DNA from 3 places in the Streptomyces sp. W1SF4 genome. Region 3 is predicted to be linked to each of the others. Evidence: riboswitches for the same ligand, from Rfam matches in the RefSeq annotation. Region 3 holds a riboswitch; each other region holds the start of a gene.
The links. Region 3 has a riboswitch for thiamine pyrophosphate ahead of thiC (phosphomethylpyrimidine synthase ThiC). Riboswitches for the same ligand answer to the same signal wherever they lie in the genome.
Positions count from the first base shown of each region.

Region 1: linked by a shared signal. The riboswitch ahead of thiO (glycine oxidase ThiO) and the one ahead of thiC (phosphomethylpyrimidine synthase ThiC) in region 3 are both predicted to bind thiamine pyrophosphate.
Region 2: linked by a shared signal. The riboswitch ahead of D1J60_RS25905 (thiamine ABC transporter substrate-binding protein) and the one ahead of thiC (phosphomethylpyrimidine synthase ThiC) in region 3 are both predicted to bind thiamine pyrophosphate.

Region 1 covers NZ_CP034350.1:2,148,760-2,154,441, reverse strand. The annotation lists gene D1J60_RS10100 (thiazole synthase) at 14-808, opposite strand; gene thiS (sulfur carrier protein ThiS) at 813-1,013, opposite strand; gene thiO (glycine oxidase ThiO) at 1,010-2,191, opposite strand; TPP riboswitch at 2,189-2,301, opposite strand; gene D1J60_RS10085 (FAD-dependent oxidoreductase) at 2,469-3,635, shown strand; gene D1J60_RS10080 (Rv2175c family DNA-binding protein) at 3,703-4,068, shown strand; gene thiE (thiamine phosphate synthase) at 4,145-4,783, shown strand; gene metF (methylenetetrahydrofolate reductase [NAD(P)H]) at 4,870-5,682, shown strand, end outside.
Region 2 covers NZ_CP034350.1:5,491,346-5,497,027, forward strand. The annotation lists gene D1J60_RS25895 (phosphatidate cytidylyltransferase) at 1-81, shown strand, start outside; gene rlmN (23S rRNA (adenine(2503)-C(2))-methyltransferase RlmN) at 217-1,332, shown strand; TPP riboswitch at 1,404-1,513, shown strand; gene D1J60_RS25905 (thiamine ABC transporter substrate-binding protein) at 1,598-2,698, shown strand; gene D1J60_RS25910 (iron ABC transporter permease) at 2,749-4,365, shown strand; gene D1J60_RS25915 (ABC transporter ATP-binding protein) at 4,365-5,390, shown strand; gene D1J60_RS25920 (cytochrome P450) at 5,412-5,682, opposite strand, start outside.
Region 3 covers NZ_CP034350.1:3,803,652-3,809,333, forward strand. The annotation lists gene D1J60_RS17735 (DUF5326 family protein) at 62-295, shown strand; gene D1J60_RS17740 (helix-turn-helix domain-containing protein) at 477-1,247, shown strand; gene D1J60_RS17745 (SsgA family sporulation/cell division regulator) at 1,345-1,794, shown strand; gene D1J60_RS17750 (YibE/F family protein) at 1,832-3,262, opposite strand; TPP riboswitch at 3,335-3,479, shown strand; gene thiC (phosphomethylpyrimidine synthase ThiC) at 3,474-5,261, shown strand; gene D1J60_RS17760 (hypothetical protein) at 5,416-5,682, opposite strand, start outside.

The DNA of each region.
Region 1 (5,682 bases), 1.7 Mb from region 3:
CCCGCGCCCCCGCTCAGAACGCCGGTCGTTCCGGGTCCAGGGTCGCGCGGCCCTCCACCGGGGAGGAGGCTTCGGCGAAGCGGCGTTGGGGGATGCGGCCCGCGCGGTGGGCCAGGCGGCCCGCCGAGACGGCGTCGCGCATGGCCGCCGCCATCAGGGCCGGCTGCTGGGCGCGGGTCACCGCCGAGGCGAGCATGACCGCCGCGCAGCCCAGTTCCATGGCCAGGGCGACGTCCGAGGCGGTTCCGGCCCCCGCGTCGAGGATCACCGGGACTCCGGCGCGCTCGACGATGAGCTCGAAGTTGTGCGGGTTGCGGATGCCCATGCCCGAGCCGATCGGGGAGCCCAGCGGCATGATCGCCGCGCAGCCCGCGTCCTCCAGCTTGCGGGCCAGCACCGGGTCGTCGTTGGTGTACGGGAGGACGGTGAAGCCCTCGTCGACCAGGACCTCCGCGGCGTCCAGCAGCTCGACGCCGTCGGGGAGCAGGGTGCGCTCGTCCGCGACGACCTCCAGCTTGATCCAGTCGGTGCCCAGGGCCTCCCGCGCCAGCCGGGCCGTGAGGACGGCCTCGCCCGCGGTGAAGCAGCCCGCGGTGTTGGGGAGTACGTCGATGTCCAGCTTGGACAGGACCGACAGGACGGAGCCCTGCACGGTGGGGTCCAGGCGGCGCATGGCGACGGTGGTCAGTTCGGTGCCGGAGGCGACGAGGGCGCGTTCGAGGACGTCCAGGCTGGGGGCACCGCCGGTGCCCATGATCAGCCGGGAGGTGAAGGTCCGGCCGCCCAGGGTGAAGTCGTCGTCAGCCATCTGCTCAGCCTCCCTGGACCGCGGTGAGGATCTCGATCCGGTCGCCCTCGTCCACCGGGGTGGCGGGCCACTGCCCGCGGGGTACGACGGTCTCGTTGAGGGCGGCGGCCACGCCGGAGGGGGCGCTGGTGAGGGTGGCGACCACCGCGTCGAGGGTGGTGCCGGCCGCGATCTCGCGCGGCTCGCCGTTGACGGAGATGGTCATGCGTAGGACTCCTGACGCGTGGTGGAGAAGCGGCGCGGGGTGAAGGGGCGGGCGATCTCCGGCACGGTGCCGGTGGTCAGCAGCTCCGCCATCACGTCGCCGGTGAGCGGGGTCAGCAGTACGCCGTTGCGGTAGTGGCCGGTGGCCAGGTGCAGGCCGGGGAGGTCGGTGGGGCCGAGCAGGGGCGCGTTGTCGGGGGAGCCGGGGCGCAGGCCGGCCCGGGTCTCGACGAGGGGGAGTTCGGTGATGCCGGGTACCAGCTCGTGGGCGTCGCGCAGGAGTTCGTAGACCCCGCCGGCGGTGACGGTGGTGTCCCAGCCGAGTTCCTCGCTGGTGGCTCCGACGACGAGTTCGCCGTTCTCGCGGGGCACGAGGTAGACGTGGCTGCCGCGGACGACGGCGCGTACCGTCCGGGACAGGAAGGGCGCGTAGGCGGGTGGTACGGCCAGGCGCAGCACCTGTCCCTTGACCGGCCGTACGGGCGGCACCGCTTCGGCGGGTACGCCGGCCAGTCGGCCGCTGAGCGAGCCGGCGGCGAGTACCACCTGGTCGGCGCGGAGCGCGGTGCCGTCGTCGAGGAGGGCTCCGGCGGCCCGGTCGGCGGTGACGGTCAGGCGCTCCGCGCGCGCCCGGTGGATCAGTACGCCCGCCCGTTCGCAGGCGGCCAGCAGGGCGGTGGCGAGGCGGCGGGGGTCGACCTGGTGGTCGCCGTCGACGCGGAGCCCGCCGCGTACGCCGGGGGCGAGCATGGGTTCCAGGCGGCGGCATTCGCGTCCGGTGAGCCACTCGGACTCCAGGCCGCAGCGGCGTTGGAGGGCGTGGAGTTCCCGCAGGTGGAGGCGGTCGTCGGCGTCGAGGGCGACGGCGAGGGTGCCGCAGGCGCGGTAGCCGAGGTCCATGCCGCCGCTGGCTTCGGTGAGCTCGGCGGCGAAGGCGGGGTAGCGGGCGGCGGAGGCGACGTTGAGGCCGAGCAGGGTCTCCTCGCCGTAGTGCAGTTCGGTGACGGCGGCCAGCATGCCGGCGGCGACGCGGGCGGCGCCGCCCCCGGGGTCGGGGTCGGCGAGTGCGGTGCGCAGCCCGTGGCGGGCCGCCCGCCATGCGGTGACCAGGCCGATGATGCCGCCCCCGATGACGAGGACGTCGGATCCCTTGCCGGATCCGTTCCTAGATGAGTGCATGGGCGTCCAGCCCCTCCCTTCGCCGGCATGACCCGGATCAGGTTCGTACGGTCGGAGGCCGGCCAGCCTCCCTCTCAGCCCGGTGCGCCCGGACTCCCGCGATAGGTACGGTGGCCAGACTAACCCCGTGGCCGGAGCCCGGTAAGGCTGCCTCCCCGGTGCCGGGCCCGCGATCTTTCGCCCACTGTTCCTGACGGTGCGTCAGTTCACTAGGGTGGGCCGCGTGAGTGAGCAGACGCAACAGACGAACCCCGGCGTCGTGATCGTGGGCGCCGGCATGGCCGGCGTGCAGACCGCCGTGGCCCTGCGGGAACAGGGCTACGAAGGCCCCGTGACCCTGCTGGGCGCCGAACCCCACCAGCCCTACGACCGGCCCCCGCTCTCCAAGGCGGTGCTCCTCGGGAAGGCTGAGGACTCCGCGTTCGAGGTGGACTTCGAGGACCTGCGCATCGGCCTCCGCCTCGGCGTCGAGGTCACCGGGCTCCGGGCCGGCGCCCGCGAGGTCGACACCGAGGCCGGCCCGGTCCCGTACGAGGTCCTCGTGCTGGCCACCGGAGCCGTGCCGCTGACCCTGCCGGGCACCGAAGGGGTTCCCGGCGTCCACCTGCTGCGCACCCTCGACGACGCCGCCCGGCTGCGCCCGGTGCTGGCCGCCGCCCCCGAGGCGGTCGTGGTCGGGGCGGGCTGGATCGGCGCCGAGTTCGCCACCGCGGCCCGCGAGGCAGGCTGCGCCGTCACGGTGGTGGAAGCGGCGGACCGGGTGCTGGCGGGGGCCCTGCCCGCCGAGGTCGCCGAGCCGATGGCCCGCTGGTACGCCGAGGCCGGCGCCACCCTGCTCACCGGCGCGAGGGTCGCCGGGATCACCGAGGGCCGGGTGCTGCTGGCGGACGGCCGCGAGCTGCCCGCCGGGGCCGTCGTCGTCGGCATCGGCGCCCGGCCCGCCACCGACTGGCTCGCCGGGACCGGGGTCGAGCTCGGCGCCGACGGCTCCGTCACCGCGGACGCGTACCTGCGCACCTCGCTGCCCGGCGTGTACGCGGTCGGCGACTGCTCCTCCTTCCCGTCGGCCCGCTACGGGGCGCGGCTGCTGGTCCACCACTGGGACAACGCCCTCCAGGGCCCCCGGGCCGTCGCGGCGAACGTCCTGGCCGGGGAGCCGGTCCAGGTCTACGACCCGGTGCCGTACTTCTGGTCCGAGCAGTTCGGCCGCTTCGTCCAGTACGCGGGCCACCACGGCGGGGCCGACACCCTGCTGTGGCGCGGCGACCCGGCCGGTGCCGCCTGGTCGGTGTGCTGGCTGCGCGGGGGCGCGCTGGCCGCCGTACTGGCCGTGGGCCGCCCGCGGGACCTCGCGCAGGGCCGGAAGCTGATCGAGACCGGTGCGGCCGTGGACCCCGCCAAGGTCGCGGACCCGGCCGTTCCGCTGAAGTCGGCCCTGGCCTGAGGCCTCCCGCCCCCGGACGGACGGGGTCGGGTACCGGCCGTCCGTCCGAGGTGGCAGGCTTGTCCCCGTGACCGAGATTGACGCAAAGATCGACGCCCTTGTCCCCTCCTGGCTGTACCTCCCCGACATCGCGGAGATGCTCGACATCGAGGTGACCCGGGTCCGCCAGATGGTCAAGGAAGGGCAGCTGATCGCCGTACGGCGGGGCGAGAACCGCGCCCTGCAGGTTCCGGCGCAGTTCATCGACGGCGACAAGGTCGTCAAGGGCCTCGTCGGGCTGCTGACCGTACTGCGAGACGACCGCTTCTCCGACGAGGAGATGCTGGAGTGGCTCTTCACCGAGGACCCCTCCCTGCCCGGCACCCCCGTGCAGGCGCTGCGGGAGAACCGCGGTACGGAGGTGAAGCGCCGCGCCCAGGCGCTCGCCCTCTGACCGGCTGACCCACGGACGCGGCGGGCCGGGTAACCTCGGCCCGCCCGCACACCGTCACCACCAGGGGGGTACTCCCATGCAGCAGCTGTCCGACGCCCGGCTCTACCTGTGCACGGACGCACGCAAGCGGCAGGGAGACCTCCCCGAGTTCCTGGACGCCGTCCTGGCCGGCGGCGTCGACATCGTCCAGCTCCGCGACAAGGGCATGGAGGCGGGCGAGGAGCTCGAACACCTCCGGGTCTTCGCCGAGGCCGCCCGCCGCCACGGCAGGCTCCTCGCCGTCAACGACCGCGCCGACGTCGCGCACGCCATCGGCTCCGACGTCCTGCACCTCGGCCAGGGCGACATCCCCGTCCCCGCCGCCCGCGCCATCCTCGGCGACCGGGTCCTGATCGGCCGCTCCTGCCACGCCGAGTCCGAGGTGGACGCCGCAGTCGCCGAGCCGGGAGTGGACTACTTCTGCACCGGCCCCTGCTGGCCCACCCCCACCAAGCCCGGCCGCCACGCCCCCGGCCTCGACCTGGTCCGGTACACGGCCTCCCTCGCCCAGGACCGCCCCTGGTTCGCCATCGGCGGCATCGACGGCGGCAACCTGGACGAGGTCCTGGACGCCGGCGCCACCCGAGTCGTGGTCGTCCGCGCCATCACCGAGGCCTCCGACCCCGGCGCGGCCGCCGCCGAGCTCGCCAAGCGGGTCCGCGCCCGCCTCGGCTGACGGGGCCGACCGCGAGGGTGTCCAAAAATCTGTCCATCTTGTGGACACCGCTTCGGTGTCCGCCGGGCCGCGTCTAACCTGCCGGTATGGCCCTTGGCACCGCTTCCACCTGGTCGGACCGTGCACACACGGTCCGCGACCTCCTCGCGTCCGGAACCTCGTACTCCTTCGAGTTCTGGGCTCCCAAGACCGAGAAGGGCGAGCGCAACCTCTGGAACGCCCTCCGCCGCATCGAGGCGGTCTCCCCGAGCTTCGTCTCCGTCACCTACGGTGCCGGCGGCTCCACCCGGGGCGGCACCGTCCGCGCCACCCAGCAGATCGCCTCCGACACCACCCTGACGCCCGTCGCGCACCTGACCGCGGTGGACCACTCCGTCGCCGAGCTGCGCCACGTCATCGGCCAGTTCGCCGACGCCGGCATCCGCAACATGCTCGCGCTGCGCGGCGACCCGCCGGGCGACCCCATGGGCCCCTGGGTCCGGCACCCAGAGGGCGTCGACTACGCGGCCGACCTGGTGCGCCTGCTCAAGGAGTCCGGCGACTTCTGCGTCGGCGTCGCCGCCTTTCCCGAGATGCACCCCCGCTCGGAGGACTGGGACACGGACATCCGGCACTTCGTGGACAAGTGCCGCGCCGGTGCGGACTACGCCATCACCCAGATGTTCTTCGATCCCGAGAATTATCTGAGGCTGCGCGACAGCGTCGCCAAGGCGGGCTGTGAAACCCCGATCATCCCCGAGGTCATGCCTGTTGTGGGCATCAAGCAGCTCGACCGGCTGCCGCAACTGAGCACCGCGGTCTTCCCCGACGCGGTCAAAGAACGCATGCTCGCCGTCAAGGACGATCCGGCCGCTGTACGCTCCATTGGCATCGAGTTCGCCACGGAGTTCTGCGCGAGG
Region 2 (5,682 bases), 1.7 Mb from region 3:
ATCATGGACCGGCTGGACTCGCTGCTGCCGACCGCTCCGGTGGTCTGGCTGCTGCTGGCGGCGTTCGTCGGCACCGGCTGACCGGGCCGGGCCGGGTTATCCTGGAGGGCGCGCCACGTGCACGTGGCGCGCCTTTTCCGTCCGGCGGCCGAGTCGCCGCGGACCGGCCCTGCACGCGCGGGGTGACCCCCACCCCGTCGTACCGAGGAGTACAGCATGGCCCCCCGTCCCGTTCCGGGCGAGCTCACCTTCGTCGCGCCCCGCGGAGCGAAGAAGCCCCCGCGGCACCTCGCCGACCTCACGCCGGCCGAGCGCCGCGAGGCGGTGGCCGCGATCGGCGAGAAGCCCTTCCGGGCCAAGCAGCTCTCCCAGCACTACTTCGCCCGCTACGCGCACGACCCGGCCGAGTGGACCGACATCCCCGCCGCCTCGCGCGAGAAGCTCCAGCAGGAGCTGCTGCCGGAGCTCATGAACGTCGTGCGGCACATCAGCTGCGACAACGACACCACCCGCAAGACCCTGTGGAAGCTGCACGACGGCACGCTCGTCGAGTCCGTGCTGATGCGCTACCCGGACCGGGTCACGATGTGCATCTCCTCGCAGGCCGGCTGCGGCATGAACTGCCCGTTCTGCGCCACCGGCCAGGCGGGCCTGGACCGCAACCTCTCCACCGCCGAGATCGTGCACCAGATCGTCGACGGCATGCGCGCCCTGCGCGACGGCGAGGTCCCCGGCGGCCCGGCCCGGCTCTCCAACATCGTCTTCATGGGCATGGGTGAGCCGCTCGCCAACTACAAGCGCGTCGTCGGTGCCATCCGCCGCCTCACCGACCCGGAGCCCGACGGCCTGGGCCTGTCGCAGCGCGGCATCACCGTCTCCACCGTCGGCCTGGTCCCGGCGATGCTGCGGTTCGCCGACGAGGGCTTCAAGTGCCGCCTCGCGGTCTCCCTGCACGCCCCGGACGACGAGCTGCGCGACACCCTCGTCCCCGTGAACACCCGCTGGAAGGTCCGCGAGGTCCTCGACGCGGCCTGGGAGTACGCGGAGAAGTCCGGCCGCCGGATCTCCATCGAGTACGCCCTGATCCGCGACATCAACGACCAGGCCTGGCGCGGCGACCTGCTCGGCCGCCTGCTCAAGGGCAAGCGCGTGCACGTGAACCTGATCCCGCTGAACCCGACGCCGGGCTCCAAGTGGACGGCCTCGCGCCCCGAGGACGAGAAGGCCTTCGTCGAGGCCATCGCCCGCCACGGCGTGCCCGTGACCGTGCGGGACACCCGCGGCCAGGAGATCGACGGCGCGTGCGGCCAGCTCGCCGCCTCGGAACGCTAGATTCCGACCGCGTTCCGGACAGGGGTCGGCGTGAATCGGCCGCAGGGGTACCCTGTGGCCGAACCAATTGCATATTCCGACAGGGGAGCGCCACAGCGCTGAGAGTGCGGTATCCGTCATCCGCAGACCCTCTGAACCTCGCCCCGGTCATTCGGGGTAGGAAGTTCGGTCACCACTCAAGCTGTTGCGCCCTGCCCGGCGTCCGCTCCCGCAGAGCGCCGGGCGGGGCCGCGTCTTCTCCTGGTCATCCCAGGAGGAATCACCAGTGAGCACCACCAAGAAGATCGCGGGCGCGGCGCTCGCGGCCGCGCTCGGCGTGACCACGCTCAGCGCCTGCGGCGGCGGCGACGCCAAGGACACGTCCGCGGGCGCGAGCGACGCCCCGAAGTCCAAGACGGTCACGCTCGTCTCCCACGACTCCTTCAACGTGACCGATGCGGTCCTCAAGGAGTTCGAGCAGCAGAGCGGCTACACCGTCAAGGTGCTGAAGTCCGGCGACGCCGGCGCCGCCCTCAACCAGGAGATCCTCACCAAGGGCTCCCCGCGCGGCGACGTCTTCTTCGGCGTCGACAACACCCTGCTCTCGCGCGCCCTCGACAACGGCGTCTTCACCCCCTACCAGGCCAAGGGCCTGGACACGGTGAAGCCCGAGTTCGTGCTCGACAAGCAGCACCGCGTCACCCCCGTCGACTCCGGCGACATCTGCGTCAACTACGACAAGGCGTACTTCGCCGACAAGAAGACAGCCCCGCCGCAGACCCTGGACGACCTCGTCAAGCCGGAGTACAAGAACCTGCTGGTCACCGAGAACGCCGCGACCTCCTCGCCCGGACTCGGCTTCCTCCTCGCCTCCGTCGGCAAGTACGGCGAGGAGGGCTGGAAGGACTACTGGAGCAAGCTCAAGGCCAACGGCGTCGAGGTCGTCGACGGCTGGGAGCAGGCCTACAACGAGCGCTTCTCCGGCTCCGCCGGCGGCAAGAAGGCCAAGGGCGACCGCCCGCTGGTCGTCTCCTACGCCTCCAGCCCGCCGGTCGAGGTCCTCTACGGCGAGCCGCAGCCGGCCGAGGCGCCCACGGGCGTGGCCACCGGCACCTGCTTCCGCCAGGTGGAGTTCGCGGGCCTGCTCAAGGGCGCGAAGAACGAGGAGGGCGGCAAGGCCCTCATCGACTTCCTGGTCTCCAAGAAGTTCCAGGAGGACATGCCGCTCCAGATGTTCGTGAACCCGGTGGTCAAGGACGCGAAGCTGCCCGACCTGTTCACGAAGCACGGCGTCGTGGTCGACAAGCCGGAGAACGTCGCTCCGGAGGCCATCGCCAAGAACCGTGAGCAGTGGGTCAAGACGTGGTCCTCGCTCGTCGTGAAGTAGAGCGCCCTCCCGCGGAGGGCGGGCGCGCCACGGCCGTCAGGCTCGCTCTGATGGCCGTGCCGCTCGCCTTCTTCGGACTGTTCTTCGCCTACCCCGTCGCCGCGATCGTCGGCCGCGGGCTCAAGACGGACGAGGGCTGGCAGTTCGGCCGGATCGGCGAGGTCCTCGCCCGGCCCGACATCGGCGGCGTGCTGTGGTTCACCACCTGGCAGGCGCTCGCCTCCACCGCCCTCACCCTGCTCCTCGCACTGCCCGGCGCCTACGTCTTCGCGCGCCTGGAGTTCCCCGGCAAGCGGCTGCTGCGCGCGCTGGTCACCGTTCCCTTCGTGCTGCCGACCGTGGTCGTCGGCAGTGCCTTCCTGGCGCTGGTCGGGCGGGGCGGGCTGCTCGACGAGCTGGGGGGCGTCCGGCTGGACACCACCGTGTGGGCGATCCTGCTCGCCCACGTCTTCTTCAACTACGCCGTCGTGGTGCGGACCGTCGGCGGGCTCTGGGCGCAGCTGGACCCGCGCCAGGAGGAGGCCGCGCGGGTGCTGGGCGCCGGGCGGTTCGCGGCGTGGCGGCGGGTGGTGCTGCCCGCGCTGGGGCCGGCGGTGGCCGCGGCCTCGCTGATGGTGTTCCTGTTCACGTTCAGCTCCTTCGGCGTCGTGCAGATCCTGGGCGGGCCGGCGTACGCCACCCTGGAGGTGGAGGTCTACCGGCAGACGGCGCAGCTGCTGGACCTGCCGACCGCCGCCGTCCTGACGATGGTGCAGTTCGCGGCCATCGCCGCCGTCCTCGCGGTGCACGCGTGGACCGTGCGCCGGCGGGAGACCGCACTGCGGCTCGTCGACCCCGCGCGCACCGCGCGGCCGCCGCGCGGCTGGGCGCAGCGGGGGCTGCTGGGCGGGGTACTGGTGTCGGTGGCGCTGCTGGTGGTGGCGCCGCTGGCGGTGCTGGTGGAGCGGTCCTTCGATGCCCCGGGCGGGTACGGCCTCGGCTTCTACCGGGCGCTGCAGGACGCGGGCTCGGGCGGCGGAACGTTTCTGGTGCCGCCGCTGGAAGCCGTCTGGAACTCCCTCCAGTACGCCCTGGCCGCCACCGCCATCGCCGTGGCGGTCGGGGGGCTCGCCGCCGCGGCCCTGACGCGGCGCGGAGGCCGCTTCGTGCGCGGCTTCGACGCGCTGCTGATGCTGCCGCTCGGGGTGTCGGCCGTGACGGTGGGCTTCGGGTTCCTGATCACCCTGGACGAGCCGCCGCTGGACCTGCGGACCTCGTGGATCCTGGTGCCGCTCGCGCAGGCGCTGGTCGGGGTGCCGTTCGTCGTACGGACCATGCTGCCGGTCCTGCGGGCCGTCGACGCCCGGCTGCGGGAGGCGGCCGCCGTGCTCGGTGCCTCGCCGCTGCGGGCCTGGCGGGAGGTGGACCTGCCGCTGGTGCGGCGGGCCCTGCTGATCGCGGCCGGGTTCGCCTTCGCGGTCTCGCTGGGCGAGTTCGGCGCGACCGTCTTCATCGCCCGGCCCGACCACCCGACGCTGCCGGTGGCCGTAGCGCGGCTGCTGGGGCGGGCCGGGGAGATGAACTACGGGCAGGCGATGGCCCTGAGCACGATTCTGATGCTGGTGTGCGCGGTGTCCCTGCTGGTGCTGGAGCGACTGCGACCCGACAAGACCTCGGGAGAGTTCTGATGACCCTGCTCCGGCTCGAAGGGGTGACGGTCCGCTTCGGCGACCGGGTGGTCGTGGACGCGGTCGACCTGGAGGTGGCCGAACACGAGACCGTGTGCGTGCTGGGCCCCAGCGGCAGCGGCAAGTCCACCCTGCTGCGGGTGGTGGCCGGCCTCCAGCAGGTGTCCGCGGGGCGGGTGCTGCTCGGCGGGGCCGACCAGGCCGGCGTACCGGTGCACCGGCGCGGGGTGGGCCTGATGTTCCAGGACCACCAGCTGTTCCCGCACCGGGACGTCGGCGGGAACGTCTCCTTCGGCCTGCGCGTGCAGGGCGGCCCGAAGGGCTCGTCCGGGGCCCGGGTCGAGGAGCTGCTGGAGCTGGTCGGGCTCCCGGGGGCCCAGGGCCGCGCCGTCTCCTCGCTCTCCGGCGGGGAACAGCAGCGGGTGGCCCTCGCCCGGGCACTGGCCCCCTCGCCCCGGCTGCTGATGCTGGACGAGCCGCTCGGCCAGTTGGACCGGGGGCTGCGCGAGCGGCTGGTGGTCGAGCTCCAGGGGCTGTTCTCCCGGCTGGGCACCACCGTCCTGGCCGTCACCCACGACCAGGGCGAGGCCTTCGCGCTGGCCGACCGGGTGGTGGTGATGCGGGACGGGCGGATCGCGCAGGCCGGGACGCCGCTGGAGGTGTGGCAGCGGCCCGCGTCGGAGTTCGTGGCCCGCTTCCTCGGCTTCGAGAACGTGGTCCCGGGCACGGTGGCCGGTACCGCCGCCGCGACCGCGTGGGGCAGGGTGCCGGTCCCGGCCGGCACGCCCGAGGGGGAGCGGCGGCTGCTCGTCCGCCCCGCCGGGGTGGTGCTGTGCGAGGCGGGCCTGGGCTGCGTGGTGGAGTCCCGGACCTTCCGCGGCACGCACGTGGCCCTGCGGCTGAGGCCCGCGTCGGGGCCCGTACTGGAGGCCGAGTGCGAGCTGGCCACCGCGCCGGCCGTCGGGGACCGGGTCGCGGTGGCGTTCAGCCCGTCGCAGGTCGTCGTCCTCCCGGAGGCCTCCTGACCTGCCCAGTCCCCGGGGGTTCTAGTCCCGGATCCCGTCGACGGCGATCGGCAGGTGGCGGGGGCCGCGCAGGACCGCGTTCTGCCGGTAGGGCGGCGGGTCCTCCAGCAGCCGGGGGTTCTCCAGCCTGCGGGCCAGCTCGCTCAGCGCCAGTGCCGCCTCCAGCCGGGCCAGCGGCGCGCCGAAGCAGCTGTGGATGCCGCTGCCGAGGCCCAGGTGCTGGACGTCCTGGCGGTCCGGGTCGAACCGGTCCGGGTCCGGGAACCGCTTCGGGTCGCGGTTGCCGGAGGCC
Region 3 (5,682 bases):
GGACCCGATGACTCGCGACATCACGACATCACGGGGTCACTGACGAGGAAGAGGTAGGAACATGGACGGGATCCGAGCGATGTTCGCGGGCATGCCCTGGTGGGTCAAGTGGGTCGCCGTCCCGCTGCTGGCGATCTTCGTCTTCGGTGGAGTGATCACTTCCATCCTCGGCGCGCTGATCTCGTTCGTCTTCAAGGCGCTGCTCTTCGTCGCCCTCGTCGGTGGTCTGGTCTTCGTGGTCAAGAAGTTCAGCGGTGGCGGCAGCGGAGCGAAGACCTCCTCCGGCGAGTGGTAGGCCCCGCGCCGCACGCTTCCCCCAACGGGTAAGGGGATTGACCCAGCCGGGGGAACGGGACCGGCCGAACCGCACACACGGCGGGAACCGGCCGATAGGGTGGCAATCCGCGCCGTTCCCTGGGGGCGGCCCCCGCAGAGCGGGCCACCCCGAGGCCCGCCGCCACCCCTGGGGGTGAGCTTTGCCTTCGGTTCACAATCCCGGTGTCCCGACCCTGATCGGTTCGGTGCAGCGGGCGTTGCGGCTCCTCGAAGCGGCGGGGTCCCACAGCGGGGGAGCCCCGGCCAAACAGCTGGCGCGCGAAGCCGGGCTCCCGCTCCCCACTGCGTACCACCTGCTGCGCACCCTGACGCACGAGGGTTATCTGCGACGCGAGGGCGGGGTGTTCGTACTCGGCGCCGCGGCCGGCCGGCTGGCGGGCGGCGGACTTCAGCAGAAACGTCGCAGCATGATCCTCGACTCGCTCGCGCACTTCCGCGACGCGGTGGGGGCCCCCGTCTACTTCGCGGTCTACCGCGAGGGTGAGATCGAGGTCGTGGGCGTCTCGGACACCCCGGCCAACCCGGCCTGCCAGGAGTGGGCCGACTTCCGCGCGACCGGCCACGCCCACGCCATCGGCCAGTGCCTGCTGGGCCAGCTCGACGAGAAGACGCGCAGGGACTACTACGACCGGCACCCGGTCGAGAGCATCACGCCCTACACGGTCCGGGACATGCACGCCCTGGAGCAGCGGATCGGCTCTCTGGAACGGATGCAGCCGGTTACGGAGCGTCAGGAGTACGCCCTCGGGACGGTGTGCGCGGCCATCCCCATCACGGCCGGCGATGCCGCCGCGACCATGGCGGTTTCCCTTCCTGTGCACCAACAAGACCGGTTGCTCTATGTGGTCGATCGGCTACGGAGTGAAGTAGGCGCGCTGTTGAGTACCCTCTCCTTCTCTATCAGTATCTGAAAACTCACTCCTTGTGATCTGCTGGCGCTTCCACCACCCTTGTCAAGACGGCCCTGGGGGATCATTCCTGGCCACTTCCACTACAGCGGGGTAGGCAATGCGCGAGTCGGTACAGGCAGAGGTCATGATGAGCTTCCTCGTTTCCGAGGAGCTCGCGTTCCGGATCCCGGTGGAGCTGCGGTACGAGGCCCGTGACCCGTACGCGGTACGCCTGACCTTCCACCTTCCCGGAGACGCGCCCGTGACCTGGGCGTTCGGCCGGGAGCTGCTTCTCGACGGCATCAACAAGCCGAGCGGTGACGGCGACGTGCACATCGCGCCCACCGATCCGGACGAACTGTCCGACGTCCACATCCGGCTCCAGGTCGGGGGCGAGCGGGCCCTGTTCCGGGCCGGCGCGGGCCCGCTCGTCGCGTTCCTCGACCGGACCGACCGGCTTGTTCCGCTCGGTCAGGAGCGCAACCTCGGTGACTTCGAGGAGAGCCTCGACCAGGCGCTCGGCAAGATCCTCGCCGAGTCGCAGCACGACGAGCGCAAGGCGGGCTGAGGCGGGGGCCGGGAGGTCCCGGCCCCCGCCCCGTCCGTCAGCGCTTGCGCCGGCGCCGTCCCCGGCCGCCGCGGGCCGGCGCGGCCGGACCGGCCGCCGGGCTTCCGGACGCTCCGGCCCCGGGTTCCGGCCGGTCGGCGGAGACCACCAGCGCCGCGAGCGCCGTGGTGACCGGCACCGAGGCCACGAGCCCGATGGAGCCCACGAGGGTCCGTACGATCTCCTCCGCGACCAGCTCGCTGTTGGCCACCGTGCCCATGCTGCTGTTGGCGATCGAGAACAGCAGCAGGAGCGGCAGGGCTGCGCCGGCGTACGCCAGCACGAGGGTGTTCACCACCGAGGCGATGTGGTCACGGCCGATCCGGATGGCGGCCCGGTACAGGGCGCGCGGACCCATGGCCGGGTCCGCCTGGTGGAGTTCCCAGACGGCCGAGGTCTGAGTGACCGTCACGTCGTCGAGCACGCCAAGGGATCCGATGATCACGCCTGCCAGCAGCAAGCCACTCATGTCGATGTTCGGGTAGAGCCCGTGGATCAGCCCGGTGTTGTCGTCCGTGTTGCCGCTGAGGAACGCCTGGCTGATGAACTGCGAGCCCAGCAGCCCGATCAGCAGGAGCGAGACCAGCGTGCCGAGGACGGCGACCGAGGTCCGCGCCGTCAGCCCGTGGCACATGTACAGCGCGATCAGCATGATCGCGCTGGCGCCGATGATCGCGACGAGCAGCGGGTTCGATCCCTGCAGGATCGCAGGGAGGATGAAGAGCGTCAGGACGCCGAAGCTGACGCCGAGTGCGATGAGGGCGAAGAGACCGCGCATCCGGCCCACCACGACGACCGCGACGGCGAAGATGCCGGCCAGCAGTGCCAGCGGGAACTTCCGGTTCAGGTCGATCACCGAGTACTGGAGGTCCCGGGGCGCGTCCGGCGCGTACGCCACCACCACCTCCTGGCCCTTCTCCAACTGCCGGGGCGCGCCGGGCTGGACGATCTCGAAGAAGGCCCGGCCCTGATCCGGTCCGGTGGTCACCTCGACGGTGGCCTTCTTGCACTCGCCGGTCTGGGCGGCCTGCGCCTCACGGCCCTCGGGGGTGGAGGTGTCGCCCGTGGGAGGGACCTGGGAGGCGTTCACCGATTTGCAGTCGACGTTCGCGAGGGCGACGACCTTGCCCTGTTGGGTCTGGCGGTCGAAGCCCACCCCGGTCCGTTCGTGCGCGGGGGCGCCGCCGGGCCAGAGCAGGGCCATGCCGACGAAGACGGCGGCGGCGAACGGGATCAGTACGGCGGCGATCACCTTCCGCAGGTGCTTGGAGACCGGGGCAGCCGGCCCGTGGCCGTGGCTGTGTCCGTGTCCGTGGCCGTGGGAATGCCCGTGCGCGGAGTCCGCGGCATCCCCGCGGGACGCATGTTCGTGGCCGGTGTGGCCCGTGGGCTCGGTGGGCGTGGGGGGAGGCTGCGGCGAGGACGTCACCGGCAGATCATCGCAAGAGATGAGGGGGCCCACTGTTCAGCACGCCACACCCGACGCTAACGTGGGGGCTACTTTGCACAACGCGGGAGCTCGGAGCACCGGGCTGAGAGGGCGCTGATCACCGTACGCGCATGAGAATGCGTACGGGAGGAGGCTGCGTCGACCGCCGAACCTGTTACCGGGTAATGCCGGCGTAGGGAGATTAGGTCTCATGACCATTCAGGACGCACGCACGCCTGCCGTCAGCCAGAACGCCGACGGCCAGACCGAGCGCCAGCCGGGCTGGCACAAGGGCTACGTGGCGGGCTCCCGCCCCGACATCCGGGTGCCGGTCCGCCAGGTCCACCTCACCAACGGCAAGGACGTGACGCTCTACGACACGTCCGGTCCGTACACCGACCCGCAGATCGAGACCGACGTCCGCCGCGGCCTCGCGCCGCTGCGCGAGAACTGGATCATCGGCCGTGGCGACACGGAGGAGTACGCGGGACGCCCCGTCCGCCCCGAGGACGACGGCATCAAGCACACCTCGCCGCGCGGGGGTCTCAAGAACCTCGACGCGGTCTTCCCGGGCCGCCCGCGCCAGCCCCGCCGGGGCCGTGGCGGCGCCGCCGTCACCCAGCTCGCGTACGCCCGCCGGGGCGAGGTCACCCCGGAGATGGAGTACGTCGCGATCCGCGAGAACGTCTCCCCCGAGGTCGTCCGCGAGGAGATCGCCGCAGGCCGCGCGGTGCTTCCGGCCAACGTGAACCACCCGGAGATCGAGCCGATGATCATCGGCAAGAAGTTCCTGGTCAAGGTCAACGCCAACATCGGCAACTCCGCCGTCACCTCCTCGATCGAGGAGGAGGTGGAGAAGATGACCTGGGCGACCCGCTGGGGCGCCGACACGGTCATGGACCTCTCCACCGGCCGCAACATCCACACCACCCGCGAGTGGGTGCTGCGCAACTCCCCCGTCCCGATCGGCACCGTGCCGCTGTACCAGGCCCTGGAGAAGGTCGACGGCAAGGCCGAGGACCTGACCTGGGAGATCTACAAGGACACGGTCATCGAGCAGGCCGAGCAGGGCGTCGACTACATGACGGTCCACGCCGGCGTACTGCTGCCGTACGTGCCGCTGACCGCCCGTCGCAAGACCGGCATCGTCTCCCGCGGTGGTTCGATCATGGCCGCCTGGTGCCTCGCGCACCACAAGGAGAACTTCCTCTACACGAACTTCGAGGAGCTGTGCGACATCCTCGCGACGTACGACGTCACGTACTCGCTGGGTGACGGCCTGCGGCCGGGCTCCATCGCGGACGCCAACGACGCGGCGCAGTTCGCGGAGCTGAAGACGCTGGGCGAGCTGAACACCATCGCCAAGCGGCACAACGTCCAGACGATGATCGAGGGCCCGGGCCACGTCCCGATGCACAAGATCAAGGAGAACATCGACCTCCAGCAGGAGATCTGCGAGGAGGCGCCGTTCTACACGCTCGGCCCGCTGACCACCGACGTCGCGCCCGCGTACGACCACATCACCTCGGGCATCGGCGCCGCGATGATCGCCTGGTGGGGCACCGCGATGCTCTGCTACGTGACGCCCAAGGAGCACCTGGGCCTGCCCAACCGGGACGACGTGAAGACCGGCGTCATCACCTACAAGATCTCCGCGCACGCGGCGGACCTGGCCAAGGGCCACCCGGGCGCCCAGGAGTGGGACGACGCCCTGTCGGACGCGCGGTTCGAGTTCCGCTGGGAGGACCAGTTCAACCTGGCCCTGGACCCGGACACGGCCCGTGAGTTCCACGACGAGACCCTCCCGGCCGAGCCGGCCAAGACCGCGCACTTCTGCTCCATGTGCGGTCCGAAGTTCTGCTCCATGAAGATCTCGCAGGACATCCGCCGTGAGCACGGCGGTGACCTGAAGGCCGATGAGATCGAGGCGGGCATGGCGGAGAAGTCCGCCGAGTTCGCGGCCTCGGGCAACAGGGTCTACCTGCCGCTGGCCGACTGACGGGTGCACAGGGGGTCGGCCGACGGTATTCCGGGGGGAGTCGTCGGCCGGCCTTCGCCGTTCCCGGCCGAGCCCGTGGCGGCGGATGTTTCACGTGAAACACGGCCGGCCGGGCAGCGGTGGCCGGGGTCCTGCTCGGGGACCCACTCCGGTCCTACTCGGGGTCCTGGTCCGGTCCGCCGAAGTCCGGGCTGGTGAAGTCCGGCGAGCTGAAGCCGGGTCGGGAGCCCGGGGAGTTCGGGCCCGGGCTGGTGAAGTCCGGGCGCGTGTAGCCCAGGCTGGGGATCCGCCCGGCCCCCGGCGTGCGAGGCACCGGGTAGCCCGGTCCGGCGGTCGGGTCCGCCAGGGCGTCACGCAGGAAGGGCACGATGCCCCGCTCCAGCAACGCGTTCCGCCAGGCCTCCCGGGCACGGGAGAGTTC